One region of the Caballeronia sp. LZ008 genome, then DNA from elsewhere that is predicted to be linked to it. Evidence: riboswitches for the same ligand, from Rfam matches in the RefSeq annotation. Region 1 holds a riboswitch; the other holds the start of a gene.
What was found. A riboswitch is a leader RNA that binds a small molecule or an ion and turns the genes downstream of it on or off. The one in region 1 is predicted to bind cobalamin.
Positions count from the first base shown of each region.

Region 1 (5,387 bases):
CGTAGAGAATCACGGGACATGCGCGGATCAGCCGCTGCCCCTTTACTGTGATGAGTTCGGGATCGCCCGGTCCGGCGCCGATGAAATAAACGGTCATGGTCTGGTGAGCCAGTGTTGAAGCGCGTCGCGGGCGCTGGCGGCGTCGTCGAAAATACGGTCGGCGTCGGGAAGCGCGGGCCGCGTGAGCATGACGACGGCGATACCGCGTTCCCGCGCGACCGCGAGCTTCGCCTCGGTCGCCCGCCCGCCGCTGTTCTTGCTGACGACGACATCGATACGCGCCGCGTCGAACAAGGCGCGCTCGCCGGCGAGATCGAACGGACCGCGCGCATCGACAATGCTCGCGCGCGCGTTGCCCGGATGCGCGTCGAGACAGCGAATCGTCCAGTGCTGCGACGCGGGAATGTCGTGCAGATGCGCGAGCGCCTCGCGCCCGAGCGTGAAAAGCGGCCGATGAAACGGCGCGATGCATTCGACGATCTCGCGCCAGTCCGACGCCTCGCGCCAGTCGTCGCCCGCCTGCGGCTGCCATGCGGGACGGCGCACCGCCCAGAGCGGCACGTCGGCGAGCGCGCAGGCATCGAACGCGTGGCGGCTCATCTGCGCGGCATAGGGATGCGTCGCATCGACGACGAGCGTGATGTGCTCGTCGCGCAGATATCGCACGAGCCCGTCGATGCCGCCGAAACCGCCGACGCGCACCGTGCACGCCAGATCGCCCGGCACGCGCCCGAGGCCCGCGAGACTGTAGACGTGCGTCGCAGGAAGCGCACGCGCGATCGCGAGCGCATCGCCGGTGCCGCCGAGCAGCAGCACGCGCGTCATGCCGCGCTCCCGACGATATTGCCCTGCCGGTCGATCGCGAAGGTCTCGACTTCGATGCCCGGCGGCAGCGCGTCGAGCGCGACATCGCGCGCGCGTCGGCAGACGATATCGCCGAGCGCGATGCCTTCGGCGCGTGCGAGCTTGAGCGCTTCCTGACTCGTGTTGGCCGCGCGCATCGACGCCAGCAGTTCGGCGTTCGCGCCCGCATCGGCGGCCCAGACGGCGAGCAGCGGCAAGTCGATGCTCGAACTGCGGCTGTGCAGATCCATATGCCCCGCCGCGAGCTTGGACAGCTTGCCGAAGCCGCCGCACAGGCTCAGCTTGTCGACGCTCGCGCGGCGCAAATGCTTGAGCACCGCGCCCACGAAATCGCCCATTTCGATCAATGCGATGTCGGGCAGGCCGTAGCGCGCGCGCATCGCGTCCTCGCTCTGGTTGCCGGTGCACGCGGCGATATGCCGATACCCGTTCGCCCGCGCCACATCGATGCCCTGATGAATCGACGCGATGTACGCCGAGCACGAAAACGGTCTGACGATGCCGGTCGTGCCGAGTATCGACAATCCGCCGACGATGCCGAGGCGCGGATTCATCGTCTTCTGCGCGAGCGCTTCGCCGTTCTCCACGCCGATGGTCACGTCGAAACCGCCGCGATAGCCGACGCTTTTTGCGAGCGCGTCGAGATGCTCGGTCATCATCTTGCGCGGCATCGGATTGATCGCCGGTTCGCCGACGGCGAGCGCGAGGCCCGCGCGCGTCACCGTGCCGACGCCCGCGCCCGCATGAAAACGCACGCCCGGTTCCTCCGACAGTCGCACGCGCGCGAACACGAGCGCACCGTGCGTGACGTCGGGATCGTCGCCCGCATCCTTGATGACGCCGGCTTCGGCGGCGGCGCTTTCATCGGGTAAACGGCGGCAGAACGAAAGCATCATCGTCACGCGCTGGCCCTTCGGCAGGACGATCTCCGCGCGCTCGCTCGTCTCACCGAGCAGCAAGAGGCGCGCGGCCGCGAGACTCGTCGCGGTCGCGCAGCTTCCTGTCGTGTAGCCGCTGCGCAGCGGCGCGGCTTTCTCCGGCGTCTCTTCACGCATGACGCATCACGGTTTGCTCGCGTGCAGGACGGTGATCGGCAGCGCCTGACGCCACGTGTCGAAGCTGCCGAGCGGTTCCGCCTGCGCGACGCCGATGCGCGTCAGCTCGCCGCCGTGGCGCGCGCGCCATTCGACGAGCGCCGCCTCGCTTTGCAGCGTCACCGCATTGGCGACGAGCCGCCCCCCCTGACGCAGACGCGCCCAGCACGCATCGAGCAGGCCCGGCACCGTCAATCCACCGCCGATGAACACCGCGTCCGGCGCGGGAAGGCCGTCGAGCGCGGCGGGCGCTTCGCCTCTGACGAGTTGCAGCGCGGGCACGCCGAGCGCATCGCGGTTGTATTCGATGAGACGCTGACGGCTCTCGTTCGCTTCGATCGCGATCGCCCGACACGCGCCATGCGCGCGCATCCATTCGATGCCGATCGAGCCGCAGCCCGCGCCGACGTCCCACAGCAGTTCGCCGGGCTGCGGCGCGAGGCGCGCGAGCGTCACGGCGCGCACGTCGCGCTTCGTCAACTGGCCGTCGTGGCGGTAGGCGTCGTCGGCGAGACCGGGCGTGAGCGGCGGCCCGGCGTGGCCGGCGTGCGTCCGGCACTCGATCGCGATGAGATTGAGCGCGGCAACGACGGGCTCGCGCCAGTCGTCGGCACGCTCGTCGATGCGGCGTTCGTCGCTGCCGCCGAGATGCTCGAAGACGGTCATGCGGCTCGCGCCGAAACCATGCGCGGTCAGAAGCGTGGCGACGGCGGCGGGCGTCGTGCCGTCCGCGCTCAGCACGATGAGGCGCACGCCGCGATGCAGATTCGCGAGCAGCGACGCCGCCGGCCGCCCGACGAGCGATACGCAGACGGCGTCTTGGAGCGCCCAGCACAGGCGCGCCGCCGCGAGCGACAGCGACGACGGCGCGGGAATGACGCGCATTTCGCCGTTGGCGACTTCGCGCGCGAGCGTCGCGCCGACGCCGAAGCACATCGGATCGCCGCTCGCGAGCACGCAGATGCGCGTTTTGCCGTCGCCGCGTTCGGCGAGCACGGCATCGAGCGAAAAGGGTTTCGGCCACGGCATGCGGCGCGCGGCGATGCGATACGGCAGCAACGCGAGATGACGTTCGCCGCCGTGAATCGACTGGGCGTCGAGAAGCGCGCGACGCGCGGCGCGGGAAAGTCCGTGCCAGCCGTCTTCGCCGATGCCCACCACGGTCAGCCAGTTCGACATGCGCGGTCTCCTTGCTGCGATTCCGATCGCGTTCCCGGATACATGCCGGAAGCGCTCGGAGGGTCGATAAAAGCGGGCATAATACAGGTCCGTCGGCGCCCGGGGTCGTGAGACCGAGGGCTTAAAAGGGAACACAGCGAAACTGTGGCTGCCCCCGCAATTGTACGCAGCGAGTCCGCGCTCCACTGCCACTGGTTTTTACCGGGAAGGCCGGCGCGAATGTCGACCTGCCAGCCAAGAGACCTGCCGACCCAACGCATTCGCGCGACGCCGACCGGGCGGGGTGTACCGGTTCGCTCATCACGCGCGAAGCCCAACGGGTCACGCTTTTGAATTCTTTCGACCGCTCATCGCTCAACGCAACGCCGCGTGCTTCCGCATGCCCGGGCCTGATGCGCATCGTGCCCGCGCGCGATGGCGGCCTTGCGCGTCTGCGTCTCGCGGGCGGCGTGTTGAGCACGCGGGCGGCGCGGGCCGTCGCGCGCGCGGCTCGCGAGTGCGGCTCGGGCGTGATCGAAGTGACCAATCGCGCGAATCTGCAACTGCGCGGCATTCGCGACGATGCCCACGCCGCGCTCGTCGACATCGCCCTCGACGCGGGCCTCGGCCCGTCGACGGCGGGCGCAGACGACATCCGCAACGTAATGCTGAGCCCGCTCGCGGACGACGGCACGCGCGCGCTCGCCGCGCGGATCGTCGATGCGATGCAGGCCGATGCGTCGTTGCATGCGCTGTCGCCGAAATTCGCGCTCCAGCTCGACGCCGGCGAGCGCCTCGCGATGCTCGATCATCCGCACGATCTTTGGCTTTCCGCCATCGACGATGGCGCGCGCTTCGCATTCGGCCTCGCCGGAACGATGCGCGATCCGGCGCTCGGCGCGATCTCGCGCGACGATCTCGTGATGTTCGTCCTGAACGTGTTGCGCAGCTTTCTCGCGCTGGCGACGCCTGAAGAACATCGCATGCGCGATCTGCTTGCGCGTATCGGCGTTGCGCGCTTTCTCGACGCCTTGCGTTTCGACGCCGATATCGCGACATGGACACGCGCACCCGCCGATGCATCGCTGCGTCTCGGCGCGCACGAGGAGCCGCATCGCGCGACGTGGTACGCGGGTGCGCAAACGCCGCTGGGCCGTCTCGATGCGACGACGCTCGAAGCGCTCGCCAATCTCGCCGACGCACACGGCGCAAGCCGCCTGACGATGACGCCGTGGCAAAGCGTGCTGATTCCCGGCCTCGCGGCGCATTCAGCGCATGATGTGCTGCAAGGGCTGCACGCGCTCGGCCTCGCAACGGGCGCGCACGAACCGCTCGCGCGCCTCATCGCGTGCGCGGGTTCGGAAGGCTGCGCAAAGAGCCGTGCCGACACCAAAGCCGATGCTCACCGGCTCGCCGCGCTCCTGCCTTCGGATGACGGGACGCAGGTGCATCTGAGCGGCTGCGAGCGTTCGTGCGCGGCGGCGCATCCGGTTCCGGTCACGCTCTACGCAGTCGCGCCCGGACGATACGACTTACATCGCGACGCACGAGCCGTCGCGCGCAATCTGACCATCGAAGAGGCGGCCGAACGGCTCGCCCGGAGCCATGCCGATGCTTGACTACATCCGCGACGGCGCGGAGATTTATCGTCAGTCCTTTGCGACGATCCGCGCCGAAGCCGACCTCGCCGCCATTCCCGCCGATCTGGAGAAGCTCGCCGTGCGGCTGATCCATGCGTGCGGCATGGTGGATATCGTGAGCGATCTGCGCTTCTCGCCCGGCGCGGGCAGCATCGGAAGAAAGGCGCTTGCAGCAGGCGCGCCGATCCTGTGCGATGCGCGCATGGTCGCCGAGGGCATCACGCGCGCGCGCTTGCCCGCCGACAACCGCGTGATCTGCACCTTGAGCGATCCCTCGATTCCCGAGCGCGCCCGCGCGATGCGCAACACGCGCTCGGCCGCCGCGCTCGAACTATGGCGTGCGCAACTCGAAGGCGCGATCGTCGCGATAGGCAACGCGCCGACCGCGCTCTTCCATCTGCTCGACATGATCGATGCCGGCGCGCCGAAGCCCGCGCTCATTCTCGGCTTTCCGGTCGGTTTCATCGGCGCGGCGGAATCGAAAGCGATGCTCGCCGCCGATAGCCGCGGCGTGCCCTTCGTCGCGCTGCTCGGCCGGCGCGGAGGCAGCGCGATGGCAGCGGCCGCAGTGAACGCACTTGCTTCGGAGGCCGAATGATGCGTGGACGTCTCTTTGGATTAGGCGTCGGTC
Region 1 is NZ_JARUXK010000004.1:1,068,969-1,074,355, forward strand. It holds gene cobM (precorrin-4 C(11)-methyltransferase) at 1-97, opposite strand, end outside; gene QCE49_RS29955 (cobalt-precorrin-6A reductase) at 94-825, opposite strand; gene QCE49_RS29960 (cobalt-precorrin-5B (C(1))-methyltransferase) at 822-1,919, opposite strand; gene cbiE (precorrin-6y C5,15-methyltransferase (decarboxylating) subunit CbiE) at 1,926-3,137, opposite strand; cobalamin riboswitch at 3,214-3,403, shown strand; gene cobG (precorrin-3B synthase) at 3,467-4,735, shown strand; gene QCE49_RS29975 (precorrin-8X methylmutase) at 4,728-5,354, shown strand; gene QCE49_RS29980 (precorrin-2 C(20)-methyltransferase) at 5,351-5,387, shown strand, end outside.

Region 2 (5,387 bases), on a different contig from region 1:
CGCGCGTGAGCCGGACGATTATCTCGGCTTGCTCGCGCTCAATCTCTCGATGGGCCAATGGCTTTCGCTGCCGATGATCGTCGCCGGCGTGGTAATGATGGTGTGGGCCTACAAGCGCAATCTGCGCCTGCCGCCCGAATCCGCAAAGGCTTGAGGAAAGAGCGGGGCGGTCGAACGCCGCCCCGCGTGAACACCGTGAACGGCGTTTAGCGTCCCATTTGTACGGAGCCGGAAACGTCGACGGTCACCGTGGTCGTGCCGGCTTCCATCGCGATCGGGGCCATCTTCGCATCGGCGCTCATCGCGCGCGATTGCATCATCATGACGGGACGCGGCTGCGCGCCGCTCCGTCCGACATTCACTTCCCGAATCGTGAAATTGCTGTAGCCGAAGCCTTGCGCGGCGCTTTGCGCCTGCTTGCGGAACGAATCGATGGCTTGCGAGACGAGCTTTTGCTCGGCCGCGCGCTGCGCTTCGGGCGACAGCGAGAACGCGACGCTACCCACTTGCATCGACGAACTCATCTTGCCCGCGAGCTTCGATGCCGCCGCGAAGTCATGCGATTCGAGCACGACTTCCGTGCGCCCGCGCCACGCGGAAATCTTGCCGTCGCGATCCGTCGACGGATAGACGGTGAACGAGCCGCTCTTCGCGGTCACGCCGTCGACACCCTTGGCTTCGCGTAACGCGGCCTCGGCGCGCTGATTGAGCGTGCTGGTGAGCGACGACGGATCGGCCGCTTCCTGTTCGTAGAAGAGCGTGATGTTGACGACATCCTGCGGCACTTGCGCGCTCGCTTGTGCGGAGAGCGAGAGCACGCCCGAGGGCTGTGGCTGCGTCATCACCGTCTGCGCAGCGGCGGTTTGAGACAACGTAAGCGCGGCACCGGACATCGCGAGCAGGGCGAAGGCGGCGGCGGTTTTCTTATTGAGCATCGAAGGACTCCGTGACATCGCGTACGTGCGACGGGATTTAGTCGCAGTCGTGAAGTCGTAAGTTCCTTGTTAGACGAGGTGCTCGGTAATAAATCGCCATTGCGCTTCGGTCACGGGCGTGATCGAGAGCCGGTTGCCGCGCGCGAGCACTTGCATGTCGGCAAGCTCTGGATGTTCGCGCAACGCGGCGAGCGATATGAGCGGCGTCTTCTTCACGAACTTCACGTCGACGAGCATCCAGCGCGGCGTTTCCTGCGTCGATTTCGGATCGTAGTAATCGCTCTTCGGATCGAATTGCGTGGGATCCGGATATGCCGTCGAGCACACTTTCGCGATGCCCGCGATGCCCGGCTCCGGGCAGCTCGAATGATAGAAGAGCACGCCGTCGCCGATCTGCATCTGATCGCGCATGAAGTTGCGCGCCTGATAGTTGCGTACGCCCGTCCACGGCAAGGTTTTTTTCGGCGCCTGCGCGAGATGATCGATGCTCGCTTCGTCCGGTTCGGACTTCATCAGCCAGTAGCGCATGGTCGTGTGCATGAATCGAAGAGCGAACGGCAGGGACAAACGAAAACGGCATCGGAAAAACCGATGCCGTTTCTTGAATGAGGTCCCCGCCACAGCCGCTAGGCCGGCATCCTGAACCTGGGTTCAAGATTGGTCGCGGTAAGCAACACTTCGGGTACATCGGACTAGCGACGCGCGCGCCCGTGCTGCAAGGTTCCGCAACCGTGCCAATGTAGCATTGGTTCAAGGAATATATGACCTTGGCGTACCAGGCAGGGAAACGTCACTCTACACCAATCGTTTGCCTTCTGCAGCCTCTTCACGCTACTTCGGCAGTTTCTTTTTTCGATTGACATTGCGCGCTGATTGACTCGACGCGCATCTGCCTTATTGCGCTTCGTGTTGCGCAATGACCGCGCCCAATTGCTCGTTCATCGAATGCATCGTGCGGCGGATTTCTTCGGCGGGGAAGGCCTCGCCGTGACGCACGCTGTCCTGCAGCTTAAGCAATTCCGACGCCAGCGAAAGCGCCGCCATCACCGCGATGCGATCCGTGCCGCGCACGCTGCTTGCATTGCGCACTTTGTTCATTTCGGCGTCGACGCGCGCGACGGCTTCACGCAATGCGCCTTCGGTTTCCGGCGAGCACGCGAGACGATACGGCTGCCCGAGAATGGATACTTCGATCTGCGTGGTCGTCATGCCTTCTCTCCCTGATGATGCTCGCCGTGCAATTCCGTTTCATGTGCTTCCCGGGAATCGGCTTCGAGGAGATCGAGTTGATTGTCGGACTCGGCATGTTGCGCGGACTTGCCGCGCGGCAGCTTTTCGAGAATCGCGTTCAGGCGGATTTGCGCGTCGTCGATTTTCGCGGACAGCGAATCGCGTTCGGACTGCAGCGTATCGCGCTCTTCGCGCACTTGCGCGAGCTCGGCCTGCACGTTCGCATAGTCGGCGCGCAGCTGTTCGAGTTGTTCCTGCAGCGCTTGATGCGCCTGCTTGTGGCGCTCGCTGATCTGGATCAGCCGGCCGATGTTTCCTGACAGTGATTCGAGTTCGTTGAGCATGTGCTGCGTCCTCTAAAGACCTCGCATTTTAGCGCGGTTCAACGGAGCTTCCGATAAATGTCTCGTTTCGAGACGTAACAACACGCGATCTAGCGCTTAATCCTTCGAATCAAGCGCATGTCGCGATGCATTCGTGTGCAGAAAACGCGAGCGCCCCGCAACGCTCGTGATGACAGGCCGGCCGCTTCTCTTTCGCTTCTCGTTCGATTCGTCATGCGCCGCGCCAGTCTGCCCGCGCGGTTTTCTTGACGGCCCCGAACCGCGCTCCTACACTTGCCGCACTTTTGGTGCTCGCATCCGCCGATCTCGTGGATGCAGTCAAACGGGAAACAGGGAGCGAAGTCGCCGCAATCGACGACGAGCCAACCTGTGCTGCCCCCGCAACGGTAAGCGACCGCAACGCAAGTTGCAAGTCGTCTCATGCGCGTTTTTGCCGCGCGAGCGTGTCGAAATTCGTCGCACGCGCGCGACTGCAAGAAACGTGTCGATGCCACTGCGCGCCATGCGCGGGAAGGCGAGACGATTGATCGCCAGCCCGGATACCGGCCGGAGTCCGACGCATCGGCGCGCATGGCGCGGTGCGTTCGTCGCGCATCGTCCTCGCGGGGAGCGGGGTTGCGCTCACGCGAAACGGAACACTTCACACATGGTATTGCCACTGGCCGCGCTCAGAAGCGGTCTCTCCCGTCATGGCGCGCTCGTTGCGGCCATCGGCGCCTTGCCGTTCGCCGGCGCTGCACAGGCGGCCCAGACGGAAGACGGCACGCAAACGCTTGCGCCCGTCGTCGTCACATCGACGCGCGCGCCGCAGCCGCTTGCCGAATCGATTCCGCAGACATCGCTTTTTGACGAGCAGGACATCGCCGATGCAAACGCAAGCGACGCGCTCGGACTCGTCGCGCTCGCGCCCGGCGTGCAGATCACGCGCAACGGCGGACCGGGCTCGAACTCGGGGCTTTTCATACGCGGTGCGGCGTCGTCGCAATCGCTCGTGCTGATCGACGGCGTGCGCGTCGAATCGGCGTCGCTCGGCGCGGCACAGCTATCGCAATTGATGCTCGACCAGATCGGGCGCGTCGAGGTCGTGAACGGCAACGTGTCGGCGCTCTATGGATCGAATGCGATTGGCGGCGTCGTGCAGATCTTCACGAAGGAAGGCGAGGCGCATCCGCCGCGCTTCGACTTCGAGGCCGAGTACGGCAGCTATCACACGCAGCGGCAATCGGCGGGCGTGAGCGGCGCGCTCGACAAGGACGGCCGCACGACCTTCAGCGTGAACGTCTCGCGCGAGAAAACCGACGGCTTCTCGTCGATCGATCCGGGAATCGCGCCCGGCGCCAATCCGAACGCGAACGGCTATCTGAACGAGAGCGTCGCGGCGACGCTGCGTCACAAGTTCAGCGACAAGTGGGACGTGGGCGTGCGCTTCCTGCAATCGAACGGCATCAACAGTTTCGACGATGCCTATGGCCAGCCGACCGATATCAACGAAACGCACGATCGCGTGCGCTCGGCGTCGGTGTTCGCGAACGGCCGCGTCACGGATAACTGGACGGCGCACTTCACGATCGCGCAGGGGCAGGACCGCGCGAACATCGAGCAGAACGGCGTCTATACGAGCCGTTTCGATTCGGAGAACCGGCAATATACGTGGCAGAACGACGTGCGGATCAGCGACGCGCACAAGCTGCTCTTCGGCTACGAGCATCTCGATCAGACGCTCGATTCCGATCAGTTCAGCGCGCCCGACCGTCATGTGAATTCGATGTTCGCGGGTTACGTGGGGCACATCGGCGCGAACGAGTTGCAGGCGAATCTGCGCCGCGATCAGTATTCCGATTTCGGCGGCGCGAACAGCTACTATCTGGGCTACGCGTATGACTTCGACGCGCACTGGAAGGCGAGCGCGAGCTATTCGGCCTCGTTTCGCGCGCCGAGCTTCGACGATCTCTACTATCCGCTGAGCGGCAATCCGTCGATTCAGCCGGAGCGGAGTCATTCGGTCGAGGCGGCGTTGCAGTACGCATCGAATGCGCTCGGCGTGGTGCGCGTGACGCTTTTTCAGACGCGCTATTCGAATTTGATCGATTACGTGTCCGACGGCGGCTTCTACTATGTCGCGCAGAACGTCGGGCGCGCGAAGGTGCAGGGCATCGAGGGATCGTGGGCGGGGCACGTCGGCGCAACGGATGTGCGCGCGGGCGTCACGTTCCAGAATCCCGTCGACGAAACGAATCACGAGGATTTGACGCGGCGCGCGCGGCATTTCGCGACGCTGACGGCGCATCGCACGATCGGGCCGTGGCGCGTCGGTGGCGAATGGATCGTGAGCGGTCAACGCAGCGATTACGATTCGACGCTCGCGGGCTACGGCATCGTGAATCTGTCGGCGCGCTACGACATCTCGAAGTCGTGGTACGTCACGGCGCGCATCGACAACCTGTTCGACAAGGACTATGAACTTGCGTACTCGTACAACACGCCACGACGCGGCGCGTACATCACGTTGGGCTGGCATCCGTCGTGAGCCGGGTGGCTGAACGTCCGCGCGCGATGAACGCGAGCCGCGCCACCGCGATCTGGATCGCGCTCGGCGCAGCGACGCTCGTCGTGCTGGTCGCGTCGCTCGCGATTGGCAGCGTCGCGTTGCCCGTATCGCGTGCGATCGGCGCGCTCTTTCACGCGCACTCGGCGACGCCCGATATCGCCGATGACATCGTGCTGACCTTGCGTCTGCCGCGCGCGCTCGCGGGCTTCGCGTCGGGCGCATTGCTCGCGTTCGCCGGCGCGCTGCTGCAAGTGCTGTTGCGCAATCCGCTGGCGGAACCGTACGTGCTCGGCGTATCCGGCGGCGCGGCGACCTTCGCGCTTGCCGCGA
Region 2 is NZ_JARUXK010000001.1:612,155-617,541, forward strand. It holds gene lgt (prolipoprotein diacylglyceryl transferase) at 1-154, shown strand, start outside; gene QCE49_RS02875 (SIMPL domain-containing protein) at 207-935, opposite strand; gene QCE49_RS02880 (EVE domain-containing protein) at 1,005-1,463, opposite strand; RNA gene ssrS (6S RNA) at 1,543-1,724, opposite strand; gene QCE49_RS02890 (cell division protein ZapA) at 1,830-2,144, opposite strand; gene QCE49_RS02895 (ATPase) at 2,141-2,509, opposite strand; cobalamin riboswitch at 2,778-3,075, shown strand; gene QCE49_RS02900 (TonB-dependent receptor domain-containing protein) at 3,156-5,036, shown strand; gene QCE49_RS02905 (FecCD family ABC transporter permease) at 5,033-5,387, shown strand, end outside.
Region 2: it holds a riboswitch for cobalamin, as region 1 does, so the genes downstream of both, QCE49_RS02900 (TonB-dependent receptor domain-containing protein) here and cobG (precorrin-3B synthase) in region 1, are expected to answer to the same signal.